Regions from separate parts of the Serratia sp. CoH_122_TC_1 genome, predicted to be linked through region 1. Evidence: predicted binding sites of a transcription regulator. Region 1 holds the regulator's gene; each other region holds the start of a gene.
The links. Region 1 encodes CRP, which controls carbon source genes, mostly activating them, when cyclic AMP is high. Its sites were predicted from a motif close to ATGTGANNNNNNTCACAT; they were not measured.

Region 1 (5,408 bases):
GCTGGTTGGCGTGGTGCCTATCGTGAATCTGGAATGGATTCAGAAGCTGATCCGCGATACCGGTGAACGCGGCCACTCCCGTGAAGCGGTGATGGACTCGGTGGTACGTTCGATGGAGGATTACATCAACTACATTACGCCGCAGTTCTCACGCACCCATATCAACTTCCAGCGGGTACCCACGGTCGACACGTCGAATCCGTTTGCCGCCAAGGCGATCCCTTCGCTGGACGAGAGCTTTGTGGTGATTCACTTCCGCGGCCTGGATCAAATCGACTTCCCTTATTTACTGGCGATGCTGCAGGGATCCTTTATCTCACACATCAATACGCTTGTGGTGCCGGGCGGCAAAATGGGGCTGGCGATGGAGCTGATCATGGCACCCTTGGTGCAGCGTCTGCTGGAAGGCAAAAAAATCGAATAAGTGGGTAGAGCGCGGCAGTCAGCCGCGCCTTTTCGCCATTAGGCCACGTCGCGGATTTCAAAGCTGTGAGTCACGCTTGCGGCCTTACTCAGCATCAATGACACCGAGCAGTATTTCTCCGCCGAGAGGTTCACCGCCCGCTCAACGATTTTGTCGCTCAGATCTTTACCGCTCACGATAAAGTGCAGGTTGATATGGGTGAACAGCCGCGGTGCTTCTTCACGTCGTTCAGAAGTCAGCTTGACCTCGCAATCACGCACATCATTACGCCCTTTTTGCAGGATCGACACCACATCGATAGCACTACAGCCCCCTACCGACATCAGCACCATTTCCATCGGGCTGGGCGCTTTGTCGCCCGCATTGCCGTCCATCAACACCTGATGGCCAGACGCGGATTCACCCAGAAACGTTAACCCTTCCACCCACTTAACTCTTGCCTGCATACTGGTCACTCCGGTTAATTTCTTAAAATCAGGGTACGCTTTCGCATAGAAACTGGCAACGGAACCTGATGCTAATCATGCTGAAGCGAGACAACACAAGACACCCGCCTCACTCTGTGCTACAAACAGAGCCGCAATAAATCTTTCCGGGACACTGATTTCAGGGAAACTCCCAGGGAAAGGCTCCTTTACCGGTATGTTAACAGAATGTAGCTTGCAGCTCTCCCGGCAAGTTAATATGCTAGAGCGACAGCGTATATTTATGACACGCCTCAAAATCTGCTGATAGCCACCATTAAAACAACGGCGACAACAGGTTTTACAGGGAACTCTGACCCCTGTGACACAAGGCAGCGATAACAACAGAGGATAACAGCGAATGGTTCTCGGCAAACCGCAAACAGACCCTACTCTCGAATGGTTCCTGTCTCATTGCCATATCCACAAATATCCATCCAAAAGTACGCTGATTCACCAAGGTGAAAAAGCCGAAACGCTTTACTACATCGTCAAAGGCTCCGTCGCGGTGCTGATTAAGGATGAAGAAGGTAAAGAGATGATTTTATCCTACCTTAACCAGGGGGATTTCATCGGCGAGCTTGGATTATTTGAAGAAGGTCAGGAGCGTAGCGCCTGGGTTAGGGCGAAGACCGCCTGTGAAGTGGCTGAAATTTCCTACAAGAAATTCCGCCAGTTAATTCAGGTCAACCCGGACATCCTGATGCGCCTGTCAGCCCAGATGGCAAACCGTCTGCAGATAACATCTGAGAAAGTGGGTAACCTCGCCTTCCTGGACGTTACAGGCCGTATCGCGCAAACACTGCTGAACCTGGCGAAACAACCTGATGCCATGACCCATCCTGATGGTATGCAGATTAAAATTACTCGTCAGGAAATTGGCCAAATCGTCGGTTGTTCACGTGAAACCGTTGGCCGTATTCTGAAAATGCTTGAAGATCAAAACCTGATCTCCGCCCACGGCAAAACCATTGTCGTTTACGGCACGCGTTAATCACTGAAAAAACGGCGCGATGATTCGCGCCGTTTTTTTATGCCCCAAGTCATCATGTGGCGCAGACTGATTTACCACCCGGAAGTCAACTATGCACTGCGGCAAACGCTGGTGCTGTGCCTGCCAGTGTTACTCGGCCTGTTGAGCGGCCAACTGCAATACGGCCTATTATTTTCCCTGGTTCCTGCCTGCTGCAATATTGCCGGGCTAGACACCCCTCACAAACGCTTCTTCAAACGTCTGATCGTCGGTGGCTCTCTATTTGCACTCAGCAGCCTGCTATTACAGCAAGCATTGCTTTGGCACTTGCCGTTGCCGGTGTTGATGCTTGGCCTGGCACTGCTTCTCGGCGTCAGCGGTGAAATAAGTCCGTTACATGCCCGCCTGTTGCCCGCCTCGCTGGTTGCCGCCATTTTCTCCCTCAGTATGGCCGGTACAGTTCCGCTTTGGCACGCACCGCTGCTATACGTCGTGGGTACCGCCTGGTACGGGCTGTTTACCTGGTTTTGGTTCACGCTGTGGAAAGAACAACCGATGCGCGAATCGCTCAATCAGCTCTATTTGGAACTGGCGGACTACTTTGAGGCCAAATATTCGCTGCTGACCCAGCATACCGATCCACAGACCGCATTACCGCCACTGTTGATACGCCAGCAAAAAGTGATGGATCTGATCACCCTGCTGTATCAGCAGCTTAACTTTCTACCGCACGCCAGTAACCTCGAACAAAAGCGCCTACAGCGTACTTTTCAGGTCGCACTGGATCTGCAGGAACACATTACCGTCAGTCTACATCTGCCGGAAGAAGTGCAAAAACTGGTGGAGCAAAGCCAGGCCGAAGCCATCATCCGCCGCAATGCACAGGTGATTGCCGGCCGGCTGCGCACGGTGGCACACGATATTCTCTATCACCAGCATTCTCAGCGTTTCAATATGGACAATGAACTGGCGGCGCTAGAGAAAGTGGCAGCGCAGCACCCGGATAACCCCGTTGGGCAGTTCTGTTACTACCATTTCAGCCGTATTGCTCGTCTGTTACGCACCCAACACCCGCTTTACCGACGCGATCTGATGGCCAATCAAAACCGTTTGCCGTTCTGGCCTGCGCTAGTTAGTTACCTGTCATTTAAATCCAACGCCCTGCGCAATGCGGCACGCCTGGGTGTCACACTCGCTGCCGGCAGTAGCCTCGGGATGATTTTCAACTTACCGAAGCCTTACTGGATACTGTTGACCATCATGCTGGTGAGCCAGAATGGCTACAACGCCACCCGGGTACGTATCCAGCACCGTGCGCTTGGCACCCTGGTTGGGCTCGTACTCGCCGCCGGCCTGCTGCAACTGCAGTTGCCTGAGGCTGAAACGCTGAGCGTAATGCTGGTGATCACCCTGCTGGCCTACTTGGTCTCGCGTAAAAACTACGGGTTGGCAGTGATTGGTTTTACGGTAACGGCGGTCTACACCTTGCAATTACTGGCGCTAAACGGTACCCATTTTCTGGTTCCACGCCTGATCGATACCTTGATCGGTTGTGTGCTGGTGTTTGGCAGCACCATCTGGTTATGGCCACAGTGGCAAAGCGGTTTGCTGCGTAAGAACGCTCACCAAGCGCTGGAGAACGATCAACAGGCATTGCGTTTACTGTTGGAAGAGCAAGAGCCCGATCCCAGTGCGCTGGCCTATGCCCGCATGCAGGTCAATCAGTCACACAATGCGCTTTTCACCTCGCTTAATCAGGCAATGCAGGAGCCGGGGTTTGAATCGAGCTATCTGGCGGATATGCGCCTGTGGGTGACACACAGCCAGTTTATTGTTGAGCATCTTAATGCAATGACCATTCTGGCGCGTGAACACTATATGCTGACGCCAAAGCTGGCGGAGGAGTATCTGCAAACCTGTGAAATCGCGCTGCAAAGCTGTCAGCAGCGCCTGGAATACGACGGGCCGAGCAGCAACGCCATCATGCAGCCGCCGGATCTCCACCCAGAGATGCCGATTACCGAGATGGAACGCCACCTGCGGCGCATTCTGTCGCACCTGAGCGTGATGCACACCATTTCGTCACTGGCCTGGCGCCAGCGTCCGCACCACGGCATCTGGCTGAAGCGTAAATTACGCGATCAATAAGGGCGCCGTAGGGCGCCCTTAGGTTGATGACATAGTGCTCTGTTGTTTTGTGGGAGGGGCGCGCCCCGTCATCCATGCAACGCATTAAGCGTTAATCACATCCTGCACGGCCAACTCAAACAGTGCCATACCCTCGTCAATATCCTGAGTCTCCACCACCAGCGAAGGAGCAAAGCGGATCACATTTGGCCCGGCGTTAAGAATCATCAGCCCACGTGCAGCGGCAGCGGTCAGGAAGTCACGCGCTTTACCCTGATATTGCGGTGTCAGCTCAGCACCAATCAGCAGGCCCATGCCACGAATGTCGCTGAAGATACCGTACTGCTCGCCCACCTTCTTTAACGCCTGCACGTACAAACCATGGCGCAGTTCAATGCCGCTCAGCACCTCTGGCGTATTGATCACGTCCAGTGCGGCTTCTGCCACGGCACAGGCTAGCGGGTTGCCACCGTAGGTGGTGCCATGAGTGCCTACCTGCATTACCGACGCAATGTCTTCGGTGGTCAACATGGCGCTGACCGGGAAACCACCACCGAGAGCTTTGGCTGTGGTAAGAATGTCCGGCGTCACACCATAATGCATGTAAGCGAACAGCTTGCCGCTGCGCCCCATACCGCTTTGTACTTCATCGAATATCAGTAGCGCCTGGTGCTTGTCGCAGAGTTCACGTACGCCTTTGAGGAATTCGGCATTTACCGGGGTAATACCGCCTTCACCCTGAATCGGTTCCATCACTACCGCACAGGTGTGGTCATCCATCACGGCTTTTACCGCAGCCAGATCGTTGAACGGCACGTGCACGATATCCGCAGGCTTCGGCCCAAAGCCGTCAGAATACTTGGCCTGCCCACCCACTGAGACCGTGAAGAGCGTACGGCCGTGAAACGCGTTATAAAACGCGATGATTTTGGTTTTGTATGGACTATGCCGGGTAATCGCGTAATGGCGTGCCAGTTTGAAGGCCGCCTCATTGGCTTCCGCACCGGAGTTGGCGAAAAACACCCGATCGGCAAACGTGGCCTGGATCAATTTGGTGGCCAAGCGCAGCGCCGGTTCGTTCGTGAAGACGTTGCTGGTATGCCACAGGGTTTCACCCTGCTCTTTCAGCGCCGCCACCAGCGCCGGGTGGCAATGCCCCAACGCCGTCACCGCGATGCCACCGGAGAAATCGATGTACTCTTTCCCCTGTTGATCCCATACACGGCTGCCTTTACCGCGTACCGGCACGAACTGAGCAGGTGCATAAACAGGCAGGATAACCTGATCAAAGGTACTGCGGCTTACTGCGGATTTTTCGGTCATTATTGGGTCCACCCTAGGGGTTCTTCAGCGTAATCTTGATGAACAAGTGAAAATATAATCACAAAATATGCATAAAAAACCAATGAAGGGCAAACGC
Region 2 (5,408 bases), on a different contig from region 1:
TATTCTTTTTCCTCGGGCACCGCCTGGCGCAAAAACAGCAGTTGGACACCCATAATGCTGTCAGTGCAGAATGAGCATGCGGCTTAATGACGACTGTCAACCGGCTCAATCGGCATAGTCGTCATAGAGCGAATTCATGGTGTGATTTGTGGCTAAGGTCACAGTTTAATTGTATGATGAATGCATCGGTTAAACAGGATTAAGTTATGACCAAGCTACTCACTCTGTGCTGGAAATACCTGAGGGCAATCGCCCTTATCTACCTTTGTTTGTTTATTGGCAATGCGCTCGCGGCAGTGTTGCCGATCGCCATTCCCGGCAGCATTATCGGTATGTTGCTACTGTTCGCCCTGCTTTCCACACAGATTATGCCCGCCAAGTGGGTCAAACCAGGCTGTCATCTGTTGATCCGCTATATGGTGCTCTTGTTCGTGCCCATCGGTGTTGGCGTGATGAAATACTATGACCAGATTATCGAACACCTCGGCCCACTGGTGATCTCTTGCGCCGTAAGTACTCTGATGGTGTTAGTCGTTGTCGGCTATACCTCACATTATTTCCATCGGGAACGCCGCATCGTCGGCAAGTCTGATGCAGCGGAGGGCGAAAAATGATCCATGAAATCTGGTGGTCATTGCCGCTGACGCTAGCGGTCTACTTCGCAGCACGCAAGCTGGCCCAATGGCTGAATATGCCACTGCTCAACCCATTACTGGTGTCAATGGCGGTGATTATTCCCCTGCTATTGCTGACGGGCATTCCTTATGAGCGTTATTTTCAGGGCAGTAAAATCCTCAATGACTTGCTACAACCGGCCGTAGTGGCACTGGCTTACCCGCTTTATGAGCAATTGCACCAGATTCGCGCTCGCTGGAAGTCCATCATCGCCGTCTGTTTTATCGGCAGCATGACGGCCATGATCAGCGGTGGTGCTATCGCATTATGGATGGGGGCCACACCGGAGATTGCCGCGTCCATCATGCCTAAATCGGTCACGACGCCCATCGCGATGGCGGTCGCAGAATCACTTGGCGGCATTCCGGCGATCAGCGCCGTCTGCGTTATCTTCGTCGGTATTCTCGGCGCCGTATTCGGGCATACCTTGTTCAAAATATTAGGCATCACGACCCGTTCGGCACGTGGGTTGGCAATGGGGACAGCATCACATGCGCTGGGCACGGCGCGCTGTGCGGAAATGGACTATCAGGAAGGTGCATTCGGCTCACTTGCGTTAGTCATCTGCGGGATCATTACCTCGCTATTGGCGCCGTTTCTGTTCCCGGTGTTGCTGCACCTGTTCGGTTGAAAGGCTTAAAACTTGCGATACGTCCCGCAATTATGCATTTCATTGCATTGATTTCATCAATAAAGAGATTTTCATCACACTTTATTCGCGCTGAGCTGCCTAGAATGTTATCCCGTTAACCTGTAGAGAGAGTTTCTATGCACCCGCGTTTTCAAACCGCTTTCGGTGAACTGCCCGCCACATTGCAATCCGCCCTATTACCTTATATTGATGCGCCTGATTTTCCGGCCATGCTTAAGGCAGAACAGGTGGATGCAATCAAGCAGCGCTGCGGGCTGGATGATGATGCTCTGGCATTTGCTCTGCTGCCCCTGGCGGCGGCCTGCTCGTTAGCCCCGATCTCCAAGTTCTATGTCGGTGCCATTGCCCGCGGACAGAGCGGCAATCTCTATTTTGGCGCCAATATGGAGTTCAGTGGCGCGCCGATGCAGCAGACCATTCATGCCGAACAGTGTTCCGTAACCCATGCCTGGCTACGCGGCGAAACCGCCCTGGTCTCCATCACGGTGAACTACACGCCTTGTGGCCACTGCCGCCAGTTTATGAACGAACTCAACAGCGGTACCGCTCTGAAAATCCGCCTGCCTGGCCGTGAACCTGCAACTCTTGGCGATTATCTGCCAGATGCCTTCGGCCCCAAAGACCTGGATATCACCACACTGCTGATGGATCGGGTCGATCACGGCTTCCAACTGACGCTAACCCACGAACTGGAAAAAGCCGCACTGGCCGCAGCCAATCAGAGCCATGCGCCCTACAGCAATGCGCACAGCGGGGTTGCGCTAGAAGCCGAAGACGGTACCATTTACACTGGCCGCTATGCTGAAAACGCCGCGTTCAACCCAAGTCTGCCTCCCCTGCAAGCCGCGTTAATTCTGATGAATGTCTCCGGCCGCGATTGCCAAAAAGTGAGCCGAGCAGTGCTGGCTGAACCGGAAAGTGCCATTCTCACGCAATGGGATGCTACGCGCGCAACGCTGGCCGCCCTCGGCTGCCAAGACGTCAGCCGCATCACGTTCTAATCCTGCCTCCTGGCGGTGCTGCCTGGCACCGCTGTTAACAGCCCCGCAAGCCGATTACAATGGCATTCACGTCTTAAAACACTTTCTTTAGTTAAATTAGGACGTGATCGTCGATAATTGCGCCAATTTACCTCATGATCCGATAACAATTGCTGTACATATTTTCCCGATCTTTTAGGATCTACCCCATAAAGTTATCCGATACGTTGAAGAGCAAAAGCCATGGAACTTGAATACGAAAGCAAACGCCCCCTCTATATCCCTTATGCTGGCCCTATTCTGCTGGAATTCCCGCTGCTGAATAAAGGCAGCGCCTTCACTGAAGAAGAACGTAGCCATTTTAACCTGCAAGGCTTACTGCCTGATGCCGTAGAAACCATTGAAGAACAAGCAGAACGCGCCTATCGCCAGTATCAGGATTTCAAAAACGACAGCGATAAGCACATTTACCTGCGTAACATTCAGGACACCAACGAAACCCTGTTCTACCGTCTGCTTGACTCACACCTGAGTGAGATGATGCCAATCATCTACACACCGACGGTGGGTGAAGCTTGTGAGCATTTCTCCGATATTTATCGCCGTGCGCGTGGGCTGTTTATTTCCTACCCGAACCGCGATCGTATTGATGACATGCTGCAAAACGCCACCAAGCAAAACGTCAAAGTGATCGTCGTCACCGACGGTGAACGCATTCTCGGCCTGGGCGACCAGGGCATCGGCGGCATGGGCATTCCTATTGGTAAGCTGTCTCTGTACACCGCCTGCGGCGGTATCAGCCCCGCCTATACCCTGCCGGTAGTGCTGGATGTCGGGACCAACAACCCACAACGCCTGAATGATCCGCTGTACATGGGTTGGCGCCACCCGCGTATTTCTGGTGATGAATACCACGCTTTCGTAGAAGAATTTATTCAGGCCGTAAAACGTCGCTGGCCGAATGTGTTGTTGCAGTTCGAAGACTTTGCGCAGAATAACGCCACCCCGCTGTTGAACCGCTACCGCAACGAAATCTGCTGCTTTAACGACGATATTCAGGGTACCGCAGCCGTCACGCTTGGCAGCCTGATCGCCGCCAGCCGTGCGGCGGGCAGGCAATTGCGTGATCAGACCGTAACCTTCCTTGGTGCAGGTTCCGCCGGTTGTGGTATTGCCGAGCAAATTATTGCGCAGATGAAATCCGAAGGCCTGAGCGAAGATGAAGCCCGCGCGCGCGTCTTTATGGTCGACCGTTTTGGCCTGCTGACCGACAAGCTGCCTAACCTGCTCGATTTCCAAAGCAAGCTGGTGCAAAAAAGCGAAAATCTGGTCGAATGGCAGACAGAAAGCGATGCCATTTCACTGCTGGATGTCGTACGTAACGCCAAGCCAACCATTCTGATTGGCGTGTCTGGTCAGCCGGGCCTGTTCACCGAAGAACTGATCCGCGAAATGCACAAGCATTGTTCGCGTCCGATCGTGATGCCATTGTCCAACCCGACTTCCCGCGTGGAAGCGCGCCCGGAAGACATCATCAACTGGACCGATGGCGCAGCGTTAGTGGCAACCGGCAGCCCATTCGCCCCCGTGAGCTATAAAGACCAGCTGTTCCCTATCGCCCAGTGCAACAACTCCTATATCTTCCCAGGGATTGGTTTGGGCGTTCTGGCCTCCGGTGCCACACGCGTTACCGATGCCATGTTGATGGCCGCGAGCCGCGCACTGGCTGAATGTTCGCCGTTAGCGACCGATGGACATGGTGCCTTATTGCCGGATATCGATGATATTCAGGGCGTGTCGAAATGCATCGCAATGGAAGTCGGTAAAGCAGCTCAACTGCAGGGAATGGCCGTCGTCACCTCTGAAGAAGCGCTGTCAAAAGCCATCGAACACAACTTCTGGCGTCCGCAATACCGCAGCTACAAGCGCACCTCATTCTGATTCTCAAATAAGGAGCTGAATAATCGTACTACCGCTCCTTAGAATGGGAACAAGAATAAAATGATGTTGGGCTCTCGACGTTGTTGCTCGAGGGCCCTTTTTAGATGAAGCAACCCGCTGCTATGACTTTATTATTCAGGACGGCGGCATATCAATGAGAGTTCGACATTGCAAAGTATTTGAGATAGAAAAGGTTGTTCTCTTCTTGCAATAGAAACATAAATAAAATTTGACATATGGTTCCAAAGATAACTAAGGAGCTTGACAGCAAAAGAGTTTCGTTGTGGCGTATCTTAGCGAATACCTCAAACATTCATAAACAGTGATGATATACGATTTTTCTGAAAATTTTGTCGTTTGGCCTGCGTAACATTCGTGGTGATAAAATGGCGTTCCGCCCCGGAGTAACTCGTACTTAGGCTTGCTAATGGCCTAACTTATTCATATTGCGCTGAGTTTCCACCACTATCGACCTCAACCTATTCTGATAATCTTGCCTAACACCACAGAATCCTTGAAAAATTTGACTTGCTATGCCTAAATACTCTCTAAATTCTGGTTTAAGGCAATCAATTTTGGGGAAAATGAGATGTCATCATTAAAGATTCATGGTTTGATATTATTTTCATTATCTGAATTTTTGTGATGCTTTGAAAAATTCCGGGTAACTATAACCTTATAGATTATAGACTGAACACAAATCCTGCTTCTCAGGGTTAAAATAGGCTTTAGGGTGTTTTATGAGTGCATTAAGCAATGCAAAGTGGGTAAGCCTGTCACAAATGGGGAAAATCTTCACCCAGTTAATGAGTATGCTTGTTCTGGCGAGATTAATCCCTCCCAATGAATTTGGCCTGATGGCCATGGCTTATGTAGTGATAAACTTTTCTCTTTTAATTCGAGACTTGGGTACTTCCGCTGCAATCGTACAACACCGTGATTTAAAAAATAGTACTATTAACGCTATATTTGGCCTCAATATTACAATGGGCACACTAATTGCCATTGCAATAGCAATATTGTCCCCCTTGATTGCTGATTTATTTAAAGAGCCACGACTGGTTGAAGTTTTACTATTACTCTCAGTGTCATTTCCGATTGCTAGTAGTGGTTCTACTCATCTGGCATTGTTAGAGAGAAATTCTAAATTCATGACCGTA
Region 3 (5,408 bases), on a different contig from region 1:
CATCTGCGCATTGAGCTGCTGCAGATTACGTATTTCGTGGGTCAAAGTATGGCGTTCGCGTGCTTCCTGGCCGAAACTGTCCTGCACCTGACGGCGGAAACCGTCCAGTTGCTCACGCAGCGGCAGCAACAGGCGATCCAAGCTTTGCTTATTCTGTTCGTCCACCTTGCGCCCGCTATGTTCAAAAATGCGGTTGGCCAAATTTTCGAATTGGGTGGTGAGGCGTTGTTCGCTGTTAATCAATAGACGCTGTTTTTCCTCCGCCGCCATACGGGTTTCTTCCAGACGGATTGTCACCTCACGCAACTCGGCTTCCTGAGCGCTGTTCACTTCACGTTGGGCTCGCAGTTCCTGGTTCAACTGCTCACATTCTGTACGCCAGTGATTAAGCTGCTGAAGCTTTTCATGCCCGGCCGCCAACTGACTGTGCAGATTACGTAATTCCAGCTCAGTCTGGCGCATGTGTTGCTCATTACGCTGCAGTACTTCCTGTCGGGATGCGGTTTCCTGCTGCGCCTGTTGCAGCGATTGTTCCAGCAGTCGTAGCTCGGTTTCATGCTGTGCCTGTGTCTGTTGCACACGCAAGCTGGCAATAAGCCACCCCAATAGCAGACCGATAGCTACCCCACCTATACCGTAAATTAAACTGGTATCCACCCTGCCTCCTGTTACACCTGACTGTTCCGGCTTTTTATACGCCTATTGCCCGTCACGTTAAGGGGAGGCTGTATGGATGTCCAGCTTGATTGTGTCTCGATGGCGTAATATTGCGAAACGCTGCGCAACTCAGCTAAAGATTAGCTAAACCACTGGCTTAACCATTTAATGCCAAACGCACCCGGCGCGAGGATACCGAACGCCCAGATCATCGCCGACGTGACATTGGCCACCTGGAAATAACGCTGGGGCATGCCGCAAATGCCACCAACCAGCGGTACCACGGCACGCAATGGGCCGAAAAAGCGACCGATGAAAATACCCAGGACACCCCAACGTTCAAAAAACGCATGGCCCCGCGTCAATAATTGCGGATTGCGCGATAGCGGCCACATGTGCGCAACGCGATCCTGATAGTGGTAGCCAATCCAGTAAGAAAGCCAATCGCCGAAGAATGCACCGGCAGCCGCAGCAGCCCAAATCGGCCAAAATGCGATGCCGCTTTCGCCAATCAGCGCCCCCAAGGCGAGCAAAATCACCGTAGCCGGTAACAACAGCGACAAGAAAGCCAGCGATTCGCCAAATGCCAAGAAGAAGATAATCGGGATGGCCCAGTTTTCGTGCTGGCGCACGGTTTCGCTGACCCAGTGGATAATGTCATTGAGGCTCAATACAGGCTCCTGATATGGGATTTATCCCCCAAGAATACTGAATGCCAGCCGGGGCAGATTAAACCCCGGTTAAACATCAGCACGGTTTACTCGAGGTAAAACGCCTGCAGCGCTTCACGCTGTTCCTGGCCCAAGCCGTATTCCGCTTCAAGCCAACGATCGGTAGAGCCATGTTGCTCACGAATACAACTCAGTGCGGTCATCAGGAACTCTTCACGGGCGCTGAGCACGTAAGCAAACTGTTTCAACGCAGAATCATTCAGGCGAATCGACAGTTGATCCAGCATGTGTTCACGGAACGTTGCCAGCGTGGTTTCAGTTAACAGGTAATCTTCCACAACCGTCGCTTCATCAGCTCCCAGTGCAAATAACACCAACGCCGATCCTATTCCCGTGCGATCCTTGCCGACCGCACAATGCTGGACGATCGCCCCGTGATCCGCCTTACTCAGCAGTTGTGCCAACTGTTTATACGCCGCATTGCCGAACGGTAATCGGCGGTACAGTTCCAGCATAAACATTTGGGCATCGAAACCGGCGAGCGTTTCACTGTTTAGCATTTCCAAATTGGCGTTGACTTCATTGCTCAGCGGGTTGGCCGGGAAATGATGATAATCGGCACCGCGCCACAGAACATCAGGCTTGGCCTGCACTTCATCGGCATCACGGTAATCCAGCACCGAACGAACAGGCACGCCGGCCAGGAAAGTGCAGTCATTTTCCGTCAGGCGCTCTAGCGAGCCGGAACGAAACAACAGGCCACGTTTGATACGGCGACCATCGGTGACGCTATTGCCCCCAAGATCACGAAAATTAATGCCGCCATCAAGCGGTGCCAATGAAGGATGAAGCAGGATCTGTGCGGTCATAGACGTCCTCGTTGTTACTGTCTGAAAAAACGCAACCTCTGATAGCATCGGTAGAACCGGGCTCAACGGATTAAAGAGGTGGCCAGGTCGGGCACCCTCAGGCGCTTACTCAGGTAAGTCACTGGGGTGACAAATCTGCCGGGAGCAGATTTGAACGCTGCTCGCAGCGGCCCCGTAAGGGGTTTGACCCAAGAACGGGCCACATAACTGACGGCAGCCAACAACGCTGCAACGTGAAAGACGATGGGTTATAACCGTAACAGATTACGACTGAATGACAAAACGGGCCGCGGGACGGCCCATTGAATTGCAGAGGAATTACAGCAGGCGGCGTGCCGCATCAACCACGATCTGCACCGCTTTGCTTTCGGTGTTTTTCATGGTTTCCGCATTCGGGATTTCTTGCTGGGTGCGGTTAACGATCACACCGGCAACCATACCCGCACGCAGGCCTTGGCTTGCACACATGGTCAGCAGCGTGGCCGATTCCATTTCATAGTTCATTACACCCATCGACTGCCACTCTTCCATCGAGCCTTTGAAACGGCTAACCACGCGACCGGAGTAGGTATCGTAACGTTCCTGACCTGGATAGAAGGTATCGGAAGACGCGGTAACGCCAATGTGCGTGGTCGCACCCGCAGCTTTAGCCGCTTCGACCAATGCAGTGGTACAGGTGAAATCGGCCACGGCCGGGAATTCCATCGGTGCAAAGTGCAAGCTCGCGCCATCAAGGCGAACTGCCGCAGTGGTCACCAGCACGTCACCGACATTGATGTTTGACTGGATCGCGCCCGTGGTGCCGATACGCAAGAAGGTCCGGATACCCAACTGCGCCAGCTCTTCAACGGCGATAGACGTAGACGGGCCACCGATACCGGTGGAGCAGACGATAACGGCCTTACCGTCCAGCTCTGCACGCCATGAGGTAAATTCACGATGGGAAGCCAGATGCACCGGATTTTCCATCAGCTTGGCAATTTTCTCTACGCGCTGTGGATCGCCAGGAACGATGGCAAGCTGGGCCCCTTGTAAATCGTTTTTAGTGAGGCCGAGATGAAAAACGTCAGATTGAGACATGCGAGACTCCTCATAGATCATGTTTATTGGGAGGAACAAAAAAGTACTCTACTGAAAATCGCCACTCAATTTAGTGACGACCATCACTTTGAATAAAGAAACAAAATGCAATCTACATAATTTTCGTGACTATGGTCACAAAAATAAGCCAAAAGGCCGATATATGCACCTCAGTTGCCACAAGTCTAGCTGACAAACTGTACGGCCGTTTCCCGCGGTGCGTCTCCGATCGCAAAGGCCTGTTCTCTAGCCCACTATTTACGCGACCTCAGAAAATACGCCCCGTTTATCGGCAACTTAGCCATATAAACGGCAGCTAACGCACCTTATGGCACTCCTAGGTGTCAACATGCGTAATAGCATGATAAAAAGACAACAAAAATGCAGTAAAGCCAGATAATTAACCGTTTTTTACAGACTTGACCGAAAATGCTCAACTCGATGCCAATAACGCGTAATCTTTCCTATAGTTAATCTCAGCGCTTTTCTCTATTGCACGGAGACCGCAATGAAAACCGATCATGTGATGACATTAAAACAGGCTCAGGGGGGATTCACCCCTGCCGTAACACCGTTGGCTGCCTCAACCATTCTTACCGATGAACAAGGCATTCATGCAGGGGAAACCACCATTCCTTCGCAGGGCGACAATCTGCCGGCCTATATCGCCAAACCGGCAGATCACAGTGGCCCATTCCCGGTTGTGCTGGTGGTACAGGAAATTTTTGGCGTCCATGAACATATCCAGGACGTGTGCCGTCGTTTGGCAAAGCAAGGCTATCTGGCGATTGCACCTGAGCTGTATTTCCGTCAGGGGGATGCCAAAGATTACACCGACATCGGTGAACTGTTTCAAAAGCTGGTGAACAAAGTGCCAGATCGCCAGGTATTGGCGGATTTGGATCATGCAGCACATTGGGCGACCCGTCACGGCGGGGACGCAGGCAAGTTGACCATTACCGGTTTTTGCTGGGGCGGGCGTATTACCTGGCTGTATGCGGCCCATAACCCGCAGTTAAAGGCTGCCGTCGCTTGGTATGGCAAACTGGTGGGTGAAAAAACGCTTAACTCGCCAAAGTTTCCGGTCGATATCGCCACGCAGCTCTCCGCCCCCGTGCTTGGGCTGTACGGCGGTCAGGACAGCAGTATCCCACTGGATACCGTAGAGAGCATGCGCCAGGCGATCCGTGCGGCTAACGCCAGCGCAGAAATCGTGGTTTACCCTGAAGCCGGCCACGCCTTCAATGCCGACTACCGTCCAAGTTATGACGCCGAAGCGGCAGAAGATGGCTGGCAGCGCATGCTGGCATGGTTTGCTCAGCATGGCGTACCTGGCATTAAATAACGCCCAGTCCCTCAGCAACGGCTGAGGGCATAAGAAAGGGCGCCGAGGCGCCCTGAATCATCACATCAAACCCTCACTCCATTTTTTGCGACGATTAATCCTGCAGCTCACGCAAGCGCTGTGCAGCCAACACCATGTTGGCCAATGATTGGCGGGTTTCCGGCCAACCGCGGGTTTTCAGGCCGCAGTCTGGGTTAACCCACAGGCGCTCTGCCGGGATGTTCTGCGCGGCCTTACGCAACAACGCTTCGATCCATTCCACGCTTGGCACGTTTGGCGAGTGAATGTCATACACGCCCGGCCCGATTTCGTTTGGATACTCAAACTCTTTGAAGGCTTCCAACAGGTCCATATCGGAACGCGAGGTTTCGATGGTGATCACGTCAGCATCCAACGCGGCAATCGAATCCATGATGTCGTTAAACTCGCAGTAACACATGTGGGTGTGGATCTGCGTGTCATCTTGCGCCACAGCGGCATTCAGTTTAAACGCATCTACCGCCCAGTTCAGGTAAGCTGCCCAGTCAGATTGACGCAGCGGCAGACCTTCACGCAGTGCAGGTTCATCAATCTGGATGATACCGATACCGGCCTTTTCCAGATCTTCCACTTCATCACGCAGCGCCAGAGCGATCTGTTTGGCAATCACTTCACGGGTCACGTCCTCACGCGGGAATGACCAGCAAAGAATGGTCACCGGACCGGTCAACATGCCTTTTACCGGCTTGTCTGTCAGCGACTGGGCATACTTCGCCCACTCAACGGTGATGGCTTGCGGTCGGCTGA

Region 2: a site for CRP is predicted at 1,369-1,386, ahead of cdd (cytidine deaminase). Genes of this name have one in related genera too.
Region 3: a site for CRP is predicted at 3,349-3,366, ahead of udp (uridine phosphorylase). Genes of this name have one in related genera too.

Annotation. Positions count from the first base shown of each region.
Region 1 covers NZ_JBXWLA010000013.1:20,301-25,708, forward strand. The annotation lists gene AC2FC2_RS17080 (phosphoribulokinase) at 1-424, shown strand, start outside; gene AC2FC2_RS17085 (OsmC family protein) at 463-870, opposite strand; gene crp (cAMP-activated global transcriptional regulator CRP) at 1,250-1,882, shown strand; gene AC2FC2_RS17095 (YccS/YhfK family putative transporter) at 1,937-4,009, shown strand; gene argD (bifunctional acetylornithine/succinyldiaminopimelate transaminase) at 4,094-5,311, opposite strand.
Region 2 covers NZ_JBXWLA010000001.1:258,130-263,537, forward strand. The annotation lists gene AC2FC2_RS01110 (MFS transporter) at 1-74, shown strand, start outside; gene AC2FC2_RS01115 (CidA/LrgA family protein) at 207-614, shown strand; gene AC2FC2_RS01120 (CidB/LrgB family autolysis modulator) at 611-1,306, shown strand; gene cdd (cytidine deaminase) at 1,444-2,328, shown strand; gene AC2FC2_RS01130 (NAD-dependent malic enzyme) at 2,551-4,248, shown strand; gene AC2FC2_RS01135 (lipopolysaccharide biosynthesis protein) at 4,989-5,408, shown strand, end outside.
Region 3 covers NZ_JBXWLA010000006.1:269,663-275,070, reverse strand. The annotation lists gene rmuC (DNA recombination protein RmuC) at 1-657, opposite strand, end outside; gene AC2FC2_RS10220 (DedA family protein) at 798-1,328, opposite strand; gene AC2FC2_RS10215 (tyrosine-protein phosphatase) at 1,415-2,197, opposite strand; gene udp (uridine phosphorylase) at 2,516-3,277, opposite strand; gene AC2FC2_RS10205 (dienelactone hydrolase family protein) at 3,786-4,622, shown strand; gene metE (5-methyltetrahydropteroyltriglutamate--homocysteine S-methyltransferase) at 4,717-5,408, opposite strand, start outside.